Regions from separate parts of the Paenibacillus sp. JMULE4 genome, predicted to be linked through region 3. Evidence: riboswitches for the same ligand, from Rfam matches in the RefSeq annotation. Region 3 holds a riboswitch; each other region holds the start of a gene.
What was found. Region 3 has a riboswitch for cyclic di-AMP ahead of EXW96_RS05405 (TrkH family potassium uptake protein). Riboswitches for the same ligand answer to the same signal wherever they lie in the genome.

Region 1 (5,703 bases), on a different contig from region 3:
GTCCGTACCTACTTTCGCAGCAAGAGAAAAGAAGAGGGACGTTAGCCGTACCTCTTCTTCATCTGTTCTATATATGATGAGTCTGCCCTAATTGCCCATCCTTAATCAGCCGACGGCTTCTTTGGACCGATGATATATACGGTTGCGCCATGTTTTGTTCCGAAGCGCAAAGCATAATCATGGCTGTCGAAATAAACGTCGATTTTATTTCCTTTGACTGCGCTGCCGGTGTCTTCCGCTCTGCGGAAGCCCAGACCTTCAATATAAACCCACCAGCCTATCGGAATGACCTTTGGATCGACTGCAATCGTGCGACCTTCCGTTACTCTCGTACCTGATGCCGTGATTCCATACTGCGGATGATCCGGATCCTTGCCTGTCGAGGCCGGTCCCGCGCTATACGCAGTGAGCTTCACGTTATTGATGACCTGTTTAACGTCGAACTTCACGCCGTTTCTGGTCACCTGTTCCAAGGTTGGCGAAGACGAAGAGAGTGTTACTACGGGATTCTTCGTTCCCACCGCAATAATTTTTTGCACACTTTGGGTTTGAATCTTTTCGTCAACGATTTGTTCGGATACGAGCACACCGTCTTCATAGACTTTTTCTTTCTTCTTGAGCAGAACGCCCTCTTGTCCTTCTTGAATAACCTGTTCTTTGCCTCTGATCAGCTTCGGCTCCGTCTTTTTTACCGTTTCGAAAGCGATCGGTTCTTTGATTTCCTCAACATTTTTCTTGACACGGACGATCTTGACTTCACTATTTTCGTTTATTGCCGCATTCAAAGCGGGAGTCACTTTATCAAGTTCACTGAGCTTGATCTTCTGATCGTCAAATAGCTGTTTGACCGTCTTTCCTGTCGTATATACGGTCTTGGTTTGCCCACCGTCTGTCAATTGTACCGGTTTGGCTTTCTCGATAATAATTCGATCTCCCGATTCCACCGAATCATCCAGAGAATGCGACACACGGTCGTGTTCACCGACAGAGATGCCTTGCTCATCCAGTATATGCTGCAGAACTGATTCTCTAGTTTGGAAAGTTTGCTCTTTTCCGTCTACAACAACCGATACGCTTTTGATTGACGTACCGTAATACATGATTAAAAACATGAAAGTCATAGCGAATAATATGAGTGCAATGATCGATATCATACGCAAGTTTTCATGCTTCCATCGCAATGCGAAGGACAAGCTGGATGATCGTCTTTCATGGGTTTGTTCAGGTGTCACAACGCCCACTTGTTCGGTCCTCCTTAAAGCCCCGCCATCCGAGTGTTATGCATGATTAGATCTGACGCGACTATGGTAAAGTATATTCTTCTCCAATTACCAACGTTTGCTTCAACGGCTATCAGAACCGTACTTGCCTAAGGCCACCTCCTGGAATCTTATTTTTTATGAACCGGCTTGGATCGTTATCCCAATGACGGGGGAATACAAAAAAAGTCAGCGGAGAAGAGGAACCTTCCCGTGACTTTTCTCATTTTCCTCAAAATGAAAAGTTAAGCCGACGACAATCGTTACCTCTCTCTTAACGCTTACGAGGTTAGCTGACGGATTCGGACTTGAGAGTCGCCCTACTCGGAAGCAGCTGCCTGCCCCAAGATTCACCCCTATAAACACCACGTTCATCAACAGCGTAGCGCTGTGACATCCGCGATGCGGTTCCCCCGTTCCCTTACGGAACTCAGCGATGTTGGAATTTTGGCAATCGTATGAAGTTAATATTGAGTGTACGATGTGAAGGCTGGAATTGTAAAGTATACAAACTTTGAAAAAAATCTCGGATTTTACTCAATTATCATTGTTTTTTATTAATTTTTAAACCAAAACCATCTTTTTCTCCATTGGTCACAGTTTTTTATTTTGTTTTCTTCGATTATCTTGTTTTGTATAAAAAAGTTCTTTTGTGTGAAAATTCACTTTATACCGAAAATGGATATGGCATTCCTCGAGGTAATCCCGGCCAATTCTTCCAGTGAAATGCCCTTGATTTGGGCCGCCGTCTCAGCTACAAGACGAACGTAAGACGATTCATTCCGCTTGCCCCGATACGGATGAGGGGCAAGGTAAGGCGCGTCCGTTTCAATAAGCAGCCGATCGAGAGGAACTTTTTCCAGCACCTCCTTGGGCTGTTTTGCATTCTTAAACGTGACCGGTCCTCCAAACGAGATATAGAAATTCATGTCAAGGCACATTTTGGCTGTTTCCCAGCTCCCGGAGTAACAATGCATCACACCGCCAACCTCCGCCGCCTTTTCTTCGCGCAAAATTTGCACAACATCGTGATGCGCATCCCGGTTATGGATGACAATCGGCATGCCGAGCTTACGTGCGAGCCGGATTTGCTCACGAAACACACGGGCTTGTACATCCTTTGGAGACGTATCCCAATAGTAATCCAGCCCGATTTCTCCTATGGCTACCACCTTCTCATGGCGGCAAAGCGATTCGATCCATTCCAAATCGTCCGGGGTCATATCCTTTGCGTCTGTCGGATGCCAACCCACGGTCGAATAGATAAAGTCATACTGTTCTGCCAAAGCGATGGAGCTGGGAATGGTTTCCCTGTTAAATCCGACATTGATCATGTGACTAATTCCGTTCTCTCTTGCCCTTTGAATCACTTCGTGTCGATCTTCATCGAATGCCTGTACGTTTAGATGCACATGCGTGTCGATCAGCATATGAACATACCCCTTTCTTCGCCATTGCGACAATGTTCAGGACAGACCTAACAGGATGCGAACATCAGCGTCCAGTTCCTGCAGATGGTTCAACAGCAGCTCATGAGGGTAATACAAATGGTATTTCCCCATATGAATACCGCTGATCGAGCGGACAATCTCCGATTTGCAGGAGATCTCCGATAATGTGTTTTTGGAATCCAGCAGCAAGATAGGCAGCTTCTCATCCTGCTCTCCGGGACGGTACACATCATACGACAGATCCGACGGGAAATCAATTTTCAGGTAATAATCCGGATCGATTCCAAAGCTTTGCAGCAAGCTTCCCAGGCGTTCCATCAGTTGAGTGTCGATACGCTCGAGCGTTATATATTTGAACAAACGCCGCTGCAAAAACCGGGAGCACAGATCGGAAAGAATCGGGTCTTTCTCCAGGGACCACTGCATCAAGACGGTTTGCATGAACGCTTCGTCCAAGAAGTAATATTCGTCTACCGTCAACTGCTGCTGAAACAGCTTATGCAGCGGAGCAATCATAAACTGGAACCGGTATCCCTCCTCATAAAGCTTTTTGGCTCTTTGAAAAATACTGTGGAGCACCACTTCCGCGCTGCGGGTTACCGGATGAAAATAAACCTGCCAATACATTTGATATCGTGACATCAAATAATCTTCCACAGCATGCATGCCGCTCTCTTTGACTACAATATGTCCCTGGTACGGACGCATGACCCGAAGAATCCGATCTAAATCAAAGGTACCGTAATTCACCCCGGTAAAATAAGCGTCCCGAATCAAATAATCCATCCGGTCGGCGTCCAGCTGGCTGGATACAAGACTGACGACGATTTCTCTGTGATACGTTTTGGAGATGACGTCAGCCACTTGCCGTGGGAATGCCGGAGATACGCGCCGCAGCACTTGATTGACTTCCGTATCCCCCAGGACAATGCGGCACGACCATTCTTCATGGTGGCTGCCGAACGTCTTTTCAATGGAATGGGAGAACGGACCGTGTCCAACATCATGCAGCAAAGCCGCGCACAAGCACAGCAGTCGTTCCTCTTTGGGCCAATCCTCATACTGATTCCGTTCAAACTGGGATATAATCCTGCGTGTGACTTCATAAACACCAAGCGAATGAGAAAACCGGCTGTGTTCTGCACCGTGAAAGGTCAAAAAGCATGTGCCAAGCTGACGGATACGGCGCAGCCTTTGAAATTCTTTTGTATTGATCAGATCCCAAATCGTTTGGTCTTGCACATAAATATACTTATGTACCGGATCCTTGAACACCTTTTCTTCTTTCATCGGCGTGCTCATAGCTTTCCTCCTTGATCAATGAACTATTATTCGACAAACAAATCAGTATACTTGATAATTTTGTCGAATGATGTCGATTTCACTTTCCAATCCTTACTTTTTTTTCTATGTAAACGGTGAAATAAAGTAATGAAAAATCGTATTTTTTGTGACAATACACTTTGCAAAAATGTGTGATATCTCACATTTTACTCGATTTTTTCTTTAAGATATAACAAATACAGCGTCATATTCCATAAAATAACATGAAATTGACTCAATTTTTAGTTGACTATTTTTGGAATGGTTGGTATCATATTCGTAAAGAATTATGTCGAATCATGACGATTAATTTTCTTCCAAAATGCTTCTTACTTATACTTCTAGGAGAGGGGAATTTTTATTATGATGAAATCTACAGGTATCGTAAGAAAAGTTGATGAGCTGGGTCGTGTCGTTATTCCTATCGAACTTCGCAGAACGCTAGGCATTGGCGAAAAAGATGCTCTTGAAATTTACGTAGACGGAGAGCGCATTATGTTGAAGAAATATGAGCCGGCCTGTATCTTCTGCGGCAATGCTGAGAACGTCTCTTATTTCAAAGGGAAAATTGTCTGTCATGAATGTTTATCTGAAATGCCAATACCTGTGACAAAATAAAAAAAATAAGGTATAATGAAGATAGCAATTTTATCTAAGGTAATTCTAACCTTTTTCATATCTCCTCTATAACCCCGATTCGTGGTTTCCTCGAATTAGGGTTCTTTTTTTAATCAACCCCCTAAATCCTCCTTCCAAGGGGGACCCCATGGGCGGCTGCCCCTGGACCCCGCTCGGGGCCTTGATGGACGTTTGGGCGGGAGGAGCGCTAACGTTCGGAATCACCTCTTGGATGAGGTGATCGGGCACACGCTTGATTGCGGCGTTCTTCCGTTGGAGTGCATGTGCGGACTTTGGGTGTTTTTTGGAGCGACTGACCGCCGTGGGGACGCACCCGAGGCAAGCCTCGACAGCTCTTGTTCGGGCAAAGTGAGCTCGCTGCCAAGGCAGCATCGCAAGATCAAAGGCAAGGTCAACCACAACAACAAAACCCACAAACCAAAAAGCAAAACTAAAAATCAGTTGCCCTGGTGAAGCAGATTGTATAGCTCGCGCTTCGGGACGCCGCGGTCTTGGGCGGCGCGTCTCAGCGCTTCCTTATGGTCGAAGCCCTCAGCCTCGTACCGCGCTACATGCTCCTGCGGCGTCAAGCCAGTCCACCATGCGGCATCATCATCCGACTCAGCAGAGCTTTCGCCGTTGCTGCCGCGAATAACAAGGCAATACTCGCCTTGGGGCGGGTGCTCGTCCAAATGAGCCAAGCATTCCCGGATCGTACCTCGAACGGCTTCCTCATACTTTTTGGTTAGTTCCCGGATAAGACAAATTTCATGGTCCTCGCCAAGGATTTCCGACATGGCGGTTAACGTTTTTACCAGCCGATGAGGCGATTCATAGCAGAGTACCGTGCCCGGCTCACGCTTTAGCGCTTTAAGCTCCTTTTCCAGCGGCTTCTTGTCTCGCGGCAGAAAACCGACAAAGGTAAAGCGCTCAGTCGGTAACCCGGACATGATGAGCGCGGAGAGAGCCGCATTAGCACCGGGAACCGGGATAACGTCGATTTCAGCGTCAATCGCAAGCCTTACCAAATCTGCCCCGGGATCGCAAATGGC
Region 2 (5,703 bases), on a different contig from region 3:
AATATTGTCAAAACAGATAGGTTCAATTAGTATACATAGTATAAGCTACCATAAATGGTATTTATCATTGTGAAAAGAGCCGGCCCAGGGAGGCCTTATCAGATAGGCCGCGCATTGTGCTCGTAATCGTATATCCCAAATTGCGATAAGGGGTGACCGAGATGGAAATTCATCAGTTGGAATATTTTCTGGCCGTTGAAAAATACCGCAATTTTTCTACCGCCTCACTGGAAATATGCGTATCCCAGTCAACTTTGTCGCAGCAGATCAAGAAACTTGAGGATGAATTGGGAGTCAAATTATTCATACGCTATTCCCGTTCGGTGCGACTAACCCCTGCCGGCGAGGATTTCCTTGTTCATGCGCAGCGAATCGTATCGGAGATTCAACAATCCAGGGAAACGATTCAGAAGTATATAAGTTTTGATAAGGGGAGCATCAAAATTGGTGTGTTTCCTAATATGGCGTGTTTGGGTTTGAACAAAATTATTACCAGCTTTTTTAGAACTTATCCGGGTATTGATTTTGAAATACATACGGCCAATACGGATGATTTGCTGAAGGGGTTACGCGAAAAAAAGGTCAATGTTGCTTTTATTAACTCGCCTTTTCCCAATCATTTTGAAATCGATTTCTTTCCCTTGATGAATGATCATATTGTAATGCTTATTTCCTCCCAACATCCGCTTGCCAATGAATCGTTTGTCGATCTGAGCGATTTATCACGAGAAAAGTTTTTGATGATAAAAACGAATGCCTGGTTTCGTAATACCTTGATTCATGCATGTAACGATGCAGGGTTCGAGCCTAATGTTATTTTTGATACCAACGATGTCGAGATCGTACGAAGTTTTGCGGAAGATGGCGTTGGGGTGGCGCTCATGGGATACCGCGTTGCCCGCTGCATGTCCAACCCTAACAATTCTATTGTGCCTATTAGACAAATGTTTGAACGACAAAGCGGTCTGGCCATTCCAAAATCCACACGGCCGCCTTTGGCTGCCAGTCTCTTCCGGGACTTTACCCTAAAGGAAATGAGCCGGACTTTAAATTCGTGGTGAGCGTGCTGCGGCCCGTCGAAATAAGTTTCACCATTGCCGGGGGACAACAGTCCCCGGCAATGTTCAATAGAGTAGACGTCGATTCTCATGGTTTATTTCCCACCAGCTTCAATGCTTCATCCAGCATTTCAGTGTTAATGATTTCCTTCGTATCCACGGCTTTGGTGATCAGCTTTTCCTTGGCATACCAGTCGATCTGCGTCTTGATATCGTCCACGTTCATCCTGCCGTCAGGGTCAATGAACGACAATGAGCCCATAATAAGATCTTCCTTCTGCCCCGTATATTTGGCCACGATCTTGATCACTTCGTCATAATTCCCTCCTTTTACCCTTTTGCCGTCTTTTTGAGTCAGCACTGCATCGTAATAGTAACGCGCTCCTTTGATATATGCCTTTAAAAAACGGATGCCCGCATCCTTGTTCGTCATGAATTTCGGCGAAAAGAATATTCCCGACGATTGATAGTCGATTTCATCCGCCACCCACGCAAGCACCCTGCCGTAGCCCTGATTGATCGCTATCGAAGCATAGGGCTCACTAAGGATGACGGCATCGGCGTTCTTGCCCCTTAAGGTTTCCATGACACCGCTAGTGGTGTTCATCGGCACCCACTGAACGTCCTTTGTGGTCAATCCATACTTCTCCAATACACGCCCCAGCATGTAATGGTTGGTACTGCCTATCGTAGTGACAGCGGCTTTTTTTCCCTTCAATTCCTCCACCGACCGGTAAGGAGAATCTTTATGCACGATGACTGCGGAGAAAGGGTAGCCCTTCTGTTCCCTTCCTTTGTCGGATACAATAGTCACTTTTTGTCCGGCCGCCATCATGTTGTACAAATCTGCGGTAAAACCGACCCCGCCTACGTCCAAATCGCCCGATACTACAGCCACATTGACGGCATTGGAGGATTCGAACCATTTCACATGAACTTCCAGGTTCTCTTCTTTAAAGAACCCTTTTTCCAAAGCGATAAACAGAGGCGAATTGCTTGTAAACTTAAGCATGCCCATGTTCAAAGAAACCGGTTCGGCTTTAGCCGGCTCTGGTTTGGCCGGTTCTGTCGAGGTTCCCTGGACTTCCTCCCTGTTCCCGCAACCGAAAAACATTGTCACTAGAAGCAAGAGAACAGCAACTGCCGATATGGACCCTTTTTTCACATGATAAACCTTACCCATACCACCACCCCCTAATGAAAGCGCTTTAATAAATTTACTGTAGCTTATGCTTGGGATCCATTCAATCGTTATTAACGATAGCGGTTATTGCTAACATCGATAAAAGGTGACAAAAAAAGCGCGGCGTATCGGACCATAGTTGCGCATCAGGAGTCTGACTCGTTCAATACGCCTGCCGCCGAAGATATTCTATAACTGGATCAGCGAAAGTACGATGCCAACCGCAAAACCGCACAGCGCTCCGTTCACCCGAATCCACTGCAGGTCCTTTCCGACTTTGTGTTCCAGCATGCGTACCAAGGCTACATCATCCATTTGATCCAAATTTTCTTTCACGAGTTGACCGATGCGATAATGATTCGCTTCCACCCATTCAATCAAGTAAGCTAACAAGCGATTTTCCCAAACGGCCATCGAATCCTGTTCGGGATTGAAATTGCGCACGATCCAGCGGTAAGCAGTAATTACCGCCCTGCTGCCCTTCAAACGGTCTTCCTCCAGCTTGTCCAGCCATTGATTGCGGATTTCACTCAAACGCTCATGCAGGAAGACAGCGCCGCGAGCTCCTTCCAATTGGTTTACGATCCATTCCTTCATATTCGCTACAAGCAACTCGTTATCCGCTAGTTGAGACAGTTGGATGCGGATTTCCTGAACAAGGGTCTTCCGGAAAGCATTATCTGTATGTTGGAGACCCCGAATTCCTGAAAGCATCAAGTTTTGGAGGAAGCTGCCAAGCTTTTCTTCATCCATGAAGCCGACAAATGCCTGTAAAGCAAACCCCGTTAAGCCCCCCGCTTTTACTTCGGAGAGCTTTTCGCTTGCGAACTTTCCCAACATCATCCCGGTATCCGGACGTTTCGCCCAGTCGGATGCTTTATGCAGGACGTAATTCAACGCCTTTTCGTCGAATCTGTTCTCGATCACCTTCGTCAGGATGGCATCGGCTGCAGATCCCACATCCGCTCTTCGGATCGCAGCGGCTATTTCCGACTGAAGATAAGGAATCGCTTTCTCGAGCGGCAACCGGTAAACCCATCGGATCAACAGATCCAATAGGCCTACCCGTACCTTCCGTTTGCCAAGCAGCTTAGCCAGAGAGGATGAAGCGAGCTGCAAAAGCTGGAGCTGCCGGAGTTTGTTTTCGATGCTTTGTTTGTTGAGCAGCTCATTTTCCAACGCCAAAATCAAGGATTGGATAATTTTGTCCCTATTCTTAAGGAGTAAGGATGTATGCGGCACCGGTATGCCGAAAGGATGACGGAAAAGAGCGGTCACGGCAAACCAATCCGCAATGCCGCCGACCAAACCGGCTTCAAAGCCGCCTTTCAACAGAGCAACCAAAGGAGTCTCCTGAAGAAATAAAGTGATTAAAAAGCCGCCGGTCATAAAGGCCAATGACAGTCCGGCCAAATATCTTGAGTTCATCTGCGGCCTCCTTCCGGTTATTTATGGAGATGGTAAGGCACTGTAGCGATCACGACGTCTTTATGATTGAATAAGTAAGCCCTTAACAGTAACCCGGTCTGATTATGGAGGAAATAATGCCACCAATGCCTGGTAATGAATTGCGGAATTAATATGGTAATATGATCCGTTTCCCATTTCTTCTCCATCCGTGCGATATCCTCATCGTCAAATCCGACATATACGGCGACAACATGATTGGTTAGAGACTTGGCATAGCTGAGCGAATTCATAACCACCCGGGTAATGCCGGCTACGGGAACGACGATCGTGCTGCCTTTTATCACTGGTTTTTCCTCATCCATGTCGATTCGCAGTTCGTCCGATATGTTCAGGTAGTTATTAAGGAGTTTTGTAAACAAGATCATCACAACAAAAAAACCCTTAAATCTCCAGGAAGAAACTTTACTTATGGTTTCCAAATGTGTTGTTAATCAATCATCCTCCAACCTATCCCGTTTTTAGACAACAAAAAAACACAGAGGCTTGAGCTCTGTGTTTGCCTATCAGCAGACAGCACGTTCAACTCCTCTCTCATACAACGCTTACGAGGTTAGCTGTCGGATTCGGGCTATGAGAGCAGCCCTACGTGCGGAATAAACATGTTCCTGCACGATTCACCCCATGGACATCCAAATATATGTCCTTATTGGTTCCCCCGTTTTCCTGTTTGGAAATTCAGCAAGGTGATATGTTCAATGGTTGAATCTTACACCTTACAGGACAACATTGCAAAGCAAGAAATCGGATAAAACCTTTGCTAGATATAAATTGCTTTGTAAATGAGACGCTTTTATAGATCGCTTTCTTTGTTTTACTTCAAATCTCATGGATTTTCTTTATATTTCAGGATTTTTGCGTTTGCGGGCTGTTGCGGATGCTTGAAAACCAATGGATTGGAGTTGTTTTCCCATTCCTTTTTGTTCCCAGCTGAATTTGAATAAGCCATGGAATAAAGCACATAATAGGGTGCGTATACCAAGTATACCCATGAAAGGGGAATCCTCATGAGAAAAATACTGCAGTGTTCCTTTGTGTTTTCGTTTCTTGTCTTTGTTGATCTTTATGGTGTTGCAGCAGCACAAACCGCACCATTTTCATCGCCGGGAATGCAGGTGGATCAAAGCCATACCGCTTTGGTGATCACAGATCCGCAAAATGACTTTTTAAGCCCGAAAGGTGCAGCATGGAATTTAGTGAAAGACAGCGTTGCTGAAAATCACACGATTGAGAACATTGAATTATTATTAAAAACAGCAAAAAAGAATAAGTTTAAAGTATTTGTGTCCCCTCATTACTATTATCCCTATGACCAAAAATGGTTATTTGGGGGTGCTATGGAACATGTGATGCACGATATCAAAATGTATCAGCGAAAAGGTCCATTATCGCTTGAAGGCTTTCAAGGTTCGGGTGCCGACTTTCTGGATAAATATAAGCCTTATCTAGAAGATGGACAAACCATTATCACCAGTCCGCATAAAATTTTCGGACCCGAAGCCAACGACTTGGTTTTGCAGCTGCGAAAACAGGGAATAACCCGCGTCATTCTTGCAGGTATGTCCGGAAATCTGTGCATTGAATCTCATATGCGCGAACTCATTGAACAAGGATTTGAAGTGGCCGTGGTTCACGATGCCACAGCTTCCGCAAAAATAAACGGCTTGGATGGGGATAAGGCTGCAAAAACCAATTTTCGCATGATTGCCAACGCTTCATGGTCAACCAGGGAGACTATAGAGAAAATGAAATCCATTCAAAGATAAGCCTCCAGTTTGGAGGCTGCCATATCCCGCAGCTAATTTAACTCCGAATTAATATTCCTCTGACAATGGATTGATAAATATGAGGTATTTTAAACCTATATCCAATTGTTGAGGAGGGGTATGATGCGAATTGCTTTATTCTCCGACACCTTTTGGCCCCAAATGAACGGGGTTGCATTGACGTTAAAAAGACTGGTCGAACATCTGGAAAAACGAAATATTTCACTCC
Region 3 (5,703 bases):
CCAAGTCGATGGTCGTCTCCCAGCTGGATGCCGTACCCGGCGTTGGGGAGAAACGGCGGAAAGCGCTGCTGAGGCATTTCGGTTCCCTGAAAAAAATAAAAGAGGCCAAGCCTGAAGACTTTAAGCCTCTTGGTATCGGTCCAAAGCTGGCGGAGCAAATCATAACGGCGTTAAATGGCCGGAGCCAGGGTGCGGATTCGGATCCGGCGAAGGATTCAGCGGGGGAAACGACGGGGGCCGTCGATTGAATCCGGCGTGCAGCAGAGACAGCACCCGGCCGATAGCCAATGGCGCCGCCAAATAAGCCGCGCCGATAGCGACCTGTTCGGGCTCTCCGACGAACATGATCGAGAGCCCCATCAGGATGCTGTTCATGGACGCATGGGTGAACAGAGCGGTAAGCAAGCCATATTTCAAGAATACATAACCGAATATCAATCCGATGACCGTCACCTCGACCAATCGGGTGTACACCGGGTAAATAGGGTATTGGGTATGGCTCATCGCCCAGATGACGCTCGGCAGCAGTACGGCCAGGAAACGGCTGCGTGTCAGCTTCAGCATGAGGGCGATGCCCAACAGCCGGTACACCGCCTCTTCGGAGATGGAGGCCACCCAGGCCATCAACGGAAATATACCGGGATAGGTCATGTTGTATACGGAGTCGGCCGGGTCGCTGACCGTCCATACGCCGAACACTTCGGTACCGATAAAAAACATGGTTTGCTGCAGGCCCAAAATGAACAAGCAAATGAAATAACCTCGTACCGCCGCTTTCCATACCTCGCCTCCGAATACAGAGTCCCGCCAAACCGGCCAGGGATTCCATCCGCGGTCGAGCCAGAGCCGCCGCCCCGCACTCAAGGCCAAATACGTCGAAAGGGCCATCAGTCCGACAACAATATTGGTGAACCATAAGTAAAACAGGGCTACTGGCCAGGAAGGTCCGCTTCCGTGCATCGTTCGGAAAGCAGGGATCATATTAAAATTGTTGACGATATAAATCGCCACGAAGAAAAACGTGAGCAGCGCACCGCGCGCATAGCGGATGTCACGCCGCCGCCGCACAACAAGGATCAGCGCCGCGAGTGTCATCACAAGCGAGATTCCGATACTGATCCGCGTCATTAAAGCGGAACGGCGATCCTGCGCTTCCTGCCAGGCCATGAACGCATCCGGAACCGTAAATACCGGCTCAAACGCAGTGACCCGGCTGCCGGACACTTTCAGGTGAAGCTCCAGCGGGGCTTCGCCTATTCGCTCCGTCTTGCTACGGAAGATGAGACTTCCGTTCCCGGCCCGCCCGGATTCGCCCGTCAATGCAAATTCCGCGGGGTCATAGCCCATCTCCCGAATGGCGGTATTCGCCGTCTTCAGGAGGCCGGCATCCGGAGAGCTTACGGATTCGCTTCTGGCGGTTGCGGTCCGGCTCATCGAGAATCCGAATATGGCCAAGGTTTTATAATTCACCGCCACATAGTACGTTGCGCCCTTTTCGATGTCGTTAATCTCCACCTCAAAATATTCGAGGGGAAATCGTCCTTCATATTTTTCTTGTATTGATCGTATAGCTGCTCCTTTAGCAAATAGCCGTTTCTTACCGGGTAAGATTGGTACAAGGTATGGGCTTGTGCGCCTGGTCCTATCGCAAAGCGGTTGCGGACAAAGCTCATCGCAGCATTCGCCGCTTGCTGCTTTGTAACGACGGGAAGGTCTTCGGCATCGTCTTTAGGGAGGCGAGTCTTGTCCAAATAGGCGGAGGCAAACGTAACGCCCAGGTACAGCATCAGGCCAAGGACGGCCAGAAGCAGCAGTGGAGGTTCGAATCGTCGTTTCGGCATGAAATGCTCCTTAGCAGATATGGGATAATAACAGTCTATTCTTTTAAGGTAGCATACATTCCATAAGCAAATCCAATGATAACAAGAGCTACGCGAGGCAATATTCAGCAAAGCGAAGCGCCACACCTATAAAAACGCTTACATATGTCGTAATTTTGCGAAATCCGGTGCATTCAGGTGAAACAAGGCTTTGTACTTCAATGAAAAGAGGATTATAATTCATATCAATTGAACAGCGAGCCGAATTTCTAAAGGAAAACGGGGGAACCATGAGTTTAGGGGTGAATTCAGCGGATACAATCCGCTGATAGGGTGCCTGTACATCCGAATCCGACAGCTAACCTCGTAGGCTTGAATTACAGGAACCTTAAATTGACATTGGGTTTCCAGTGTCTTTTTTGTTGCCTGAAACGTCAAATAGGGGTGCATTCATGAAAACCATTGCCAGGAAAGTCGAGCTCACGCCTCCGCAAATTTTGGTCATCGGTTTTGCTGTTATGATCTTGATCGGCTCCATGCTGTTGTCGCTTCCCGCGGCCTCGGCCAGCGGTGTACCGATGCGTTTCCTGGATGCTTTATTCACGGCGACATCGGCAGCCTGTGTAACCGGACTTGTCGTTGTGGATACGGGCACTTATTTTACCCTGTTCGGCCAGATGGTTATCATGCTATTGATCCAGGTCGGCGGGCTCGGGTTTATGACCATGGCTACCTTATTCGCATTTGCCCTGAAAAAGCGCATCTCACTTAAAGAAAAGCTTATTTTGCAAGAAGCACTGAACCAGAACAGTCTTGAAGGCATTGTGCGGTTAATCCGTAAGGTGATGATTTATTCGCTCACGATTGAGTTTACGGCTGCCGTTATTTTCGCTGTTCGATGGTCGGTTGATTTGGGTCCCGGTAAAGCGGCTTATTATGGTATTTTTCATGCCGTCTCCTTCTTCAACAATGCCGGTTTCGATATTTTCGGGCCGGTAACGGGAAAATTCAGCAGCTTGACGGCTTATGCAGCTGATCCGGTGATCAACGCGGTTTCGATGGGACTCATCATTTTGGGTGGAATCGGTTTCGTCGTTCTGTCGGACCTCATGGATTATAGAAGGAACCAAAAGCTGACGCTTCATACCAAAGTGGTGCTAAGCGCTACCGGTTTTTTGATCGGAATCGGGGCGTTGATTATATTTATCTTCGAATTTACGAATTCCAGAACGCTTGGACCGCTCGACTGGTCCGGCAAAATACTTGCCTCACTGTTTCAATCCGTTACACCGCGGACAGCTGGAGCCAATACGCTTGATATTGCCGGGCTTAGGCAGGCGACGCAGTTTTTTATCATCATTCTGATGTTCATCGGTGCTTCTCCCGGCTCTACAGGCGGAGGGATCAAAACGACGACCTTTACCACGCTGGTCGGCGCGATGATCGCGATGGTCCGCGGGAAGGAAGACATTGTACTCTTCCGTCACCGGTTAGGCAAAGAAAGGATTCTGAAGGCCGTTACGATTACGATGGTCGCTTTGGCGCTGGTCGTCACGATCACGATGATTCTTTCTACAACGGAGGATCATGCGTTCCTGATGATTTTGTTTGAAGTGACATCGGCCTTTGGCACGGTTGGCTTGTCGATGGGGTTAACACCGGATTTGTCGGATCTCGGCAAGATCCTTATCGCGTTTACTATGTTTACCGGACGTCTGGGTCCGCTGACATTGGCTTATGCACTGGGTCCGAAGGCGGAGAAGGAATTGTACAGATATCCGGAAGGCAAAATTACGATTGGTTAGGGGAAACGAATGGATGAAAAACACTCAATACGCAGTCATTGGATTAGGACGATTCGGTTCAAGTCTTGCCGAGGAGCTTCTGAAACTGGGCTATGAGGTGCTTGGCATCGATGTGGACGAAGAAGCGGTGGAGGAGATGAGCGACAAGCTGACGCACGTGGTGGTAGCGGACTCGACGGAAGAAGAGGTGATCCGATCGCTGGGCATCCGGAATTTCGATTGCGTGGTGGTGGCGATCGGCAACGATATTCAAGCGAGCATTCTTACTGCGATTCTATTAAAGGACATTGGGGTCAAAACGGTCGTAGCCAAAGCGCTGTCCGAGCTTCACGGCAAAGTGCTGAACAAAATCGGGGTTGACCGGGTCATTTATCCCGAACGGGATATGGGGATACGCGTAGCGCATCAACTCGTTTCTCCCAATTTGCTTGATTATATTGAACTGTCCAATGACTACACCATTGCGGAGCTGGCCGTACCCAAAAGGCTTGCCGGGCGGACGCTGAAGGAGCTTGATCCCAGGGCGCGTTACGGATGCAGTGTCGTGGCGATCAATAGAAAGAACGGTGTCATCATTGCGCCTACAGCGGAAGATACTTTCGAAGAGCGCGACGTTATGGTCGTGATTGGAACAAACGAACAGATCGAAACATTCGAGAATGAAGTCATCCGCTAGCAGGCGGACGGAGCAGATTTGATGCTCCCGGGAGACGGAAAGGACGTGCCAAGGCTTGAAACCTGGATTGATTATGAGGCTGTCACCGCCGCAAATTTTGGTATATGGCTTCACTTTGATTATTATGATTGGCGCAGTCTTGCTTTCACTGCCGATTGCAACGGTCAGCGGGGAGTCCATGCCCTTCCTGGACGCTTTATTTACAGCTACTTCAGCGACATGCGTAACGGGACTCGTGCTGGTGGATACAGGCACGTATTTTTCCGCGTTCGGGCAGCTTGTCCTTATCCTGCTGATTCAGATTGGCGGACTCGGCTTCATGACGATGGCCGCTTTGATCGCTCTTGTGTTCAAGCGGAAGATTTCGCTCAAAGAACGTCTGGTGCTGCAGACGGCAATGAATCAGGGCAGCATGGAAGGGATCGTCCGGTTAATACGCAAGGTTCTTTTATATTCTTTAACGATTGAGTTTGCAGCGGCGGTGATTTTTTCGGTCCGTTGGTCGTTCGAGATGGAACCCGGCCAGGCGATTTATTACGGCATTTTCCATGCCATTTCATTCTTTAATAATGCAGGTTTCGATTTATTCGGCGCGATCCATAAGCCATTCGGCAGCATGTCTCATCTGGCTTACGATTGGATTGTCAATTTGGTGGCGATCATTCTGATCGTGCTTGGCGGAATCGGCTTTATTGTCATTGCGGATCTGCTGGAATATCATAAAACCCGAAAGCTCTCGCTTCACTCAAAAGTCGTACTGAGCACTACAGGGGCACTCACCGTTATCGGCTTTGTGATTCTGCTGATCTTTGAATTTACGAATCACAAAACGTTCGGAGCATTAAACGGTTCCGGTAAACTGCTGGCTTCGCTGCTGCATTCCGTGACCCCCCGTTCCGCAGGGGTTACCACGGTGGACGTCTCCCAGATGAGACAAGCTTCGCAATTTTTTCTCATTATTCTTATGTTTATCGGCGCTTCTCCAGGTTCGGCGGGCGGCGGAATCAAAACGACGACCTTCGCCATCCTGGTCGGGGCGCTGGTTGCGATGGTTCGGGGAAAGGAAGACATTGTCATGTTTCGCTACCGGCTCGGAAAGGACCGGATTCTCAAAGCGATCACACTGACCATGTTCGCGATCTTTATGGTCGTTTTCATAACGATGCTGCTCTCTACGACGGAGGATCACGCCTTTTTGGTTATCCTGTTCGAAGTGACCTCCGCTTTCGGCACCGTGGGATTAAGCATGGGCCTAACCCCCCAGCTCACCGAATTCGGTAAAGTCGTTATCGCTCTGACGATGTTCACCGGGCGGCTTGGACCGATGACTTTGGCCTACGCGCTTGGAAAGAAAACGGATAAGGAGCTGTACCGTTACCCTGAAGGTAAAATCACCATCGGC

Region 1: it holds a riboswitch for cyclic di-AMP, as region 3 does, so the genes downstream of both, EXW96_RS19590 (resuscitation-promoting factor) here and EXW96_RS05405 (TrkH family potassium uptake protein) in region 3, are expected to answer to the same signal.
Region 2: it holds a riboswitch for cyclic di-AMP, as region 3 does, so the genes downstream of both, EXW96_RS03420 (amino acid permease) here and EXW96_RS05405 (TrkH family potassium uptake protein) in region 3, are expected to answer to the same signal.

What each region holds. Positions count from the first base shown of each region.
Region 1 is NZ_SGWF01000017.1:128,584-134,286, reverse strand. Features, by position in the region: gene EXW96_RS19590 (resuscitation-promoting factor) at 102-1,241, opposite strand; cyclic di-AMP (ydaO/yuaA leader) riboswitch at 1,522-1,705, opposite strand; gene EXW96_RS19585 (TatD family hydrolase) at 1,922-2,689, opposite strand; gene EXW96_RS19580 (HD domain-containing protein) at 2,726-4,012, opposite strand; gene EXW96_RS19575 (AbrB/MazE/SpoVT family DNA-binding domain-containing protein) at 4,397-4,651, shown strand; gene rsmI (16S rRNA (cytidine(1402)-2'-O)-methyltransferase) at 5,110-5,703, opposite strand, start outside.
Region 2 is NZ_SGWF01000010.1:246,755-252,457, reverse strand. Features, by position in the region: gene EXW96_RS03435 (LysR family transcriptional regulator) at 162-1,061, shown strand; gene EXW96_RS03430 (ABC transporter substrate-binding protein) at 1,147-2,241, opposite strand; gene EXW96_RS03425 (DUF445 domain-containing protein) at 2,431-3,669, opposite strand; partial or broken gene EXW96_RS03420 (amino acid permease) at 3,687-4,082, opposite strand; cyclic di-AMP (ydaO/yuaA leader) riboswitch at 4,235-4,402, opposite strand; gene EXW96_RS03415 (cysteine hydrolase family protein) at 4,716-5,474, shown strand; gene EXW96_RS03410 (glycosyltransferase family 4 protein) at 5,595-5,703, shown strand, end outside.
Region 3 is NZ_SGWF01000011.1:22,028-27,730, forward strand. Features, by position in the region: gene uvrC (excinuclease ABC subunit UvrC) at 1-248, shown strand, start outside; gene EXW96_RS28265 (CPBP family intramembrane glutamic endopeptidase) at 160-1,515, opposite strand; gene EXW96_RS27295 (hypothetical protein) at 1,467-1,841, opposite strand; cyclic di-AMP (ydaO/yuaA leader) riboswitch at 2,070-2,208, shown strand; gene EXW96_RS05405 (TrkH family potassium uptake protein) at 2,273-3,625, shown strand; gene EXW96_RS05410 (potassium channel family protein) at 3,639-4,301, shown strand; gene EXW96_RS05415 (TrkH family potassium uptake protein) at 4,375-5,703, shown strand, end outside.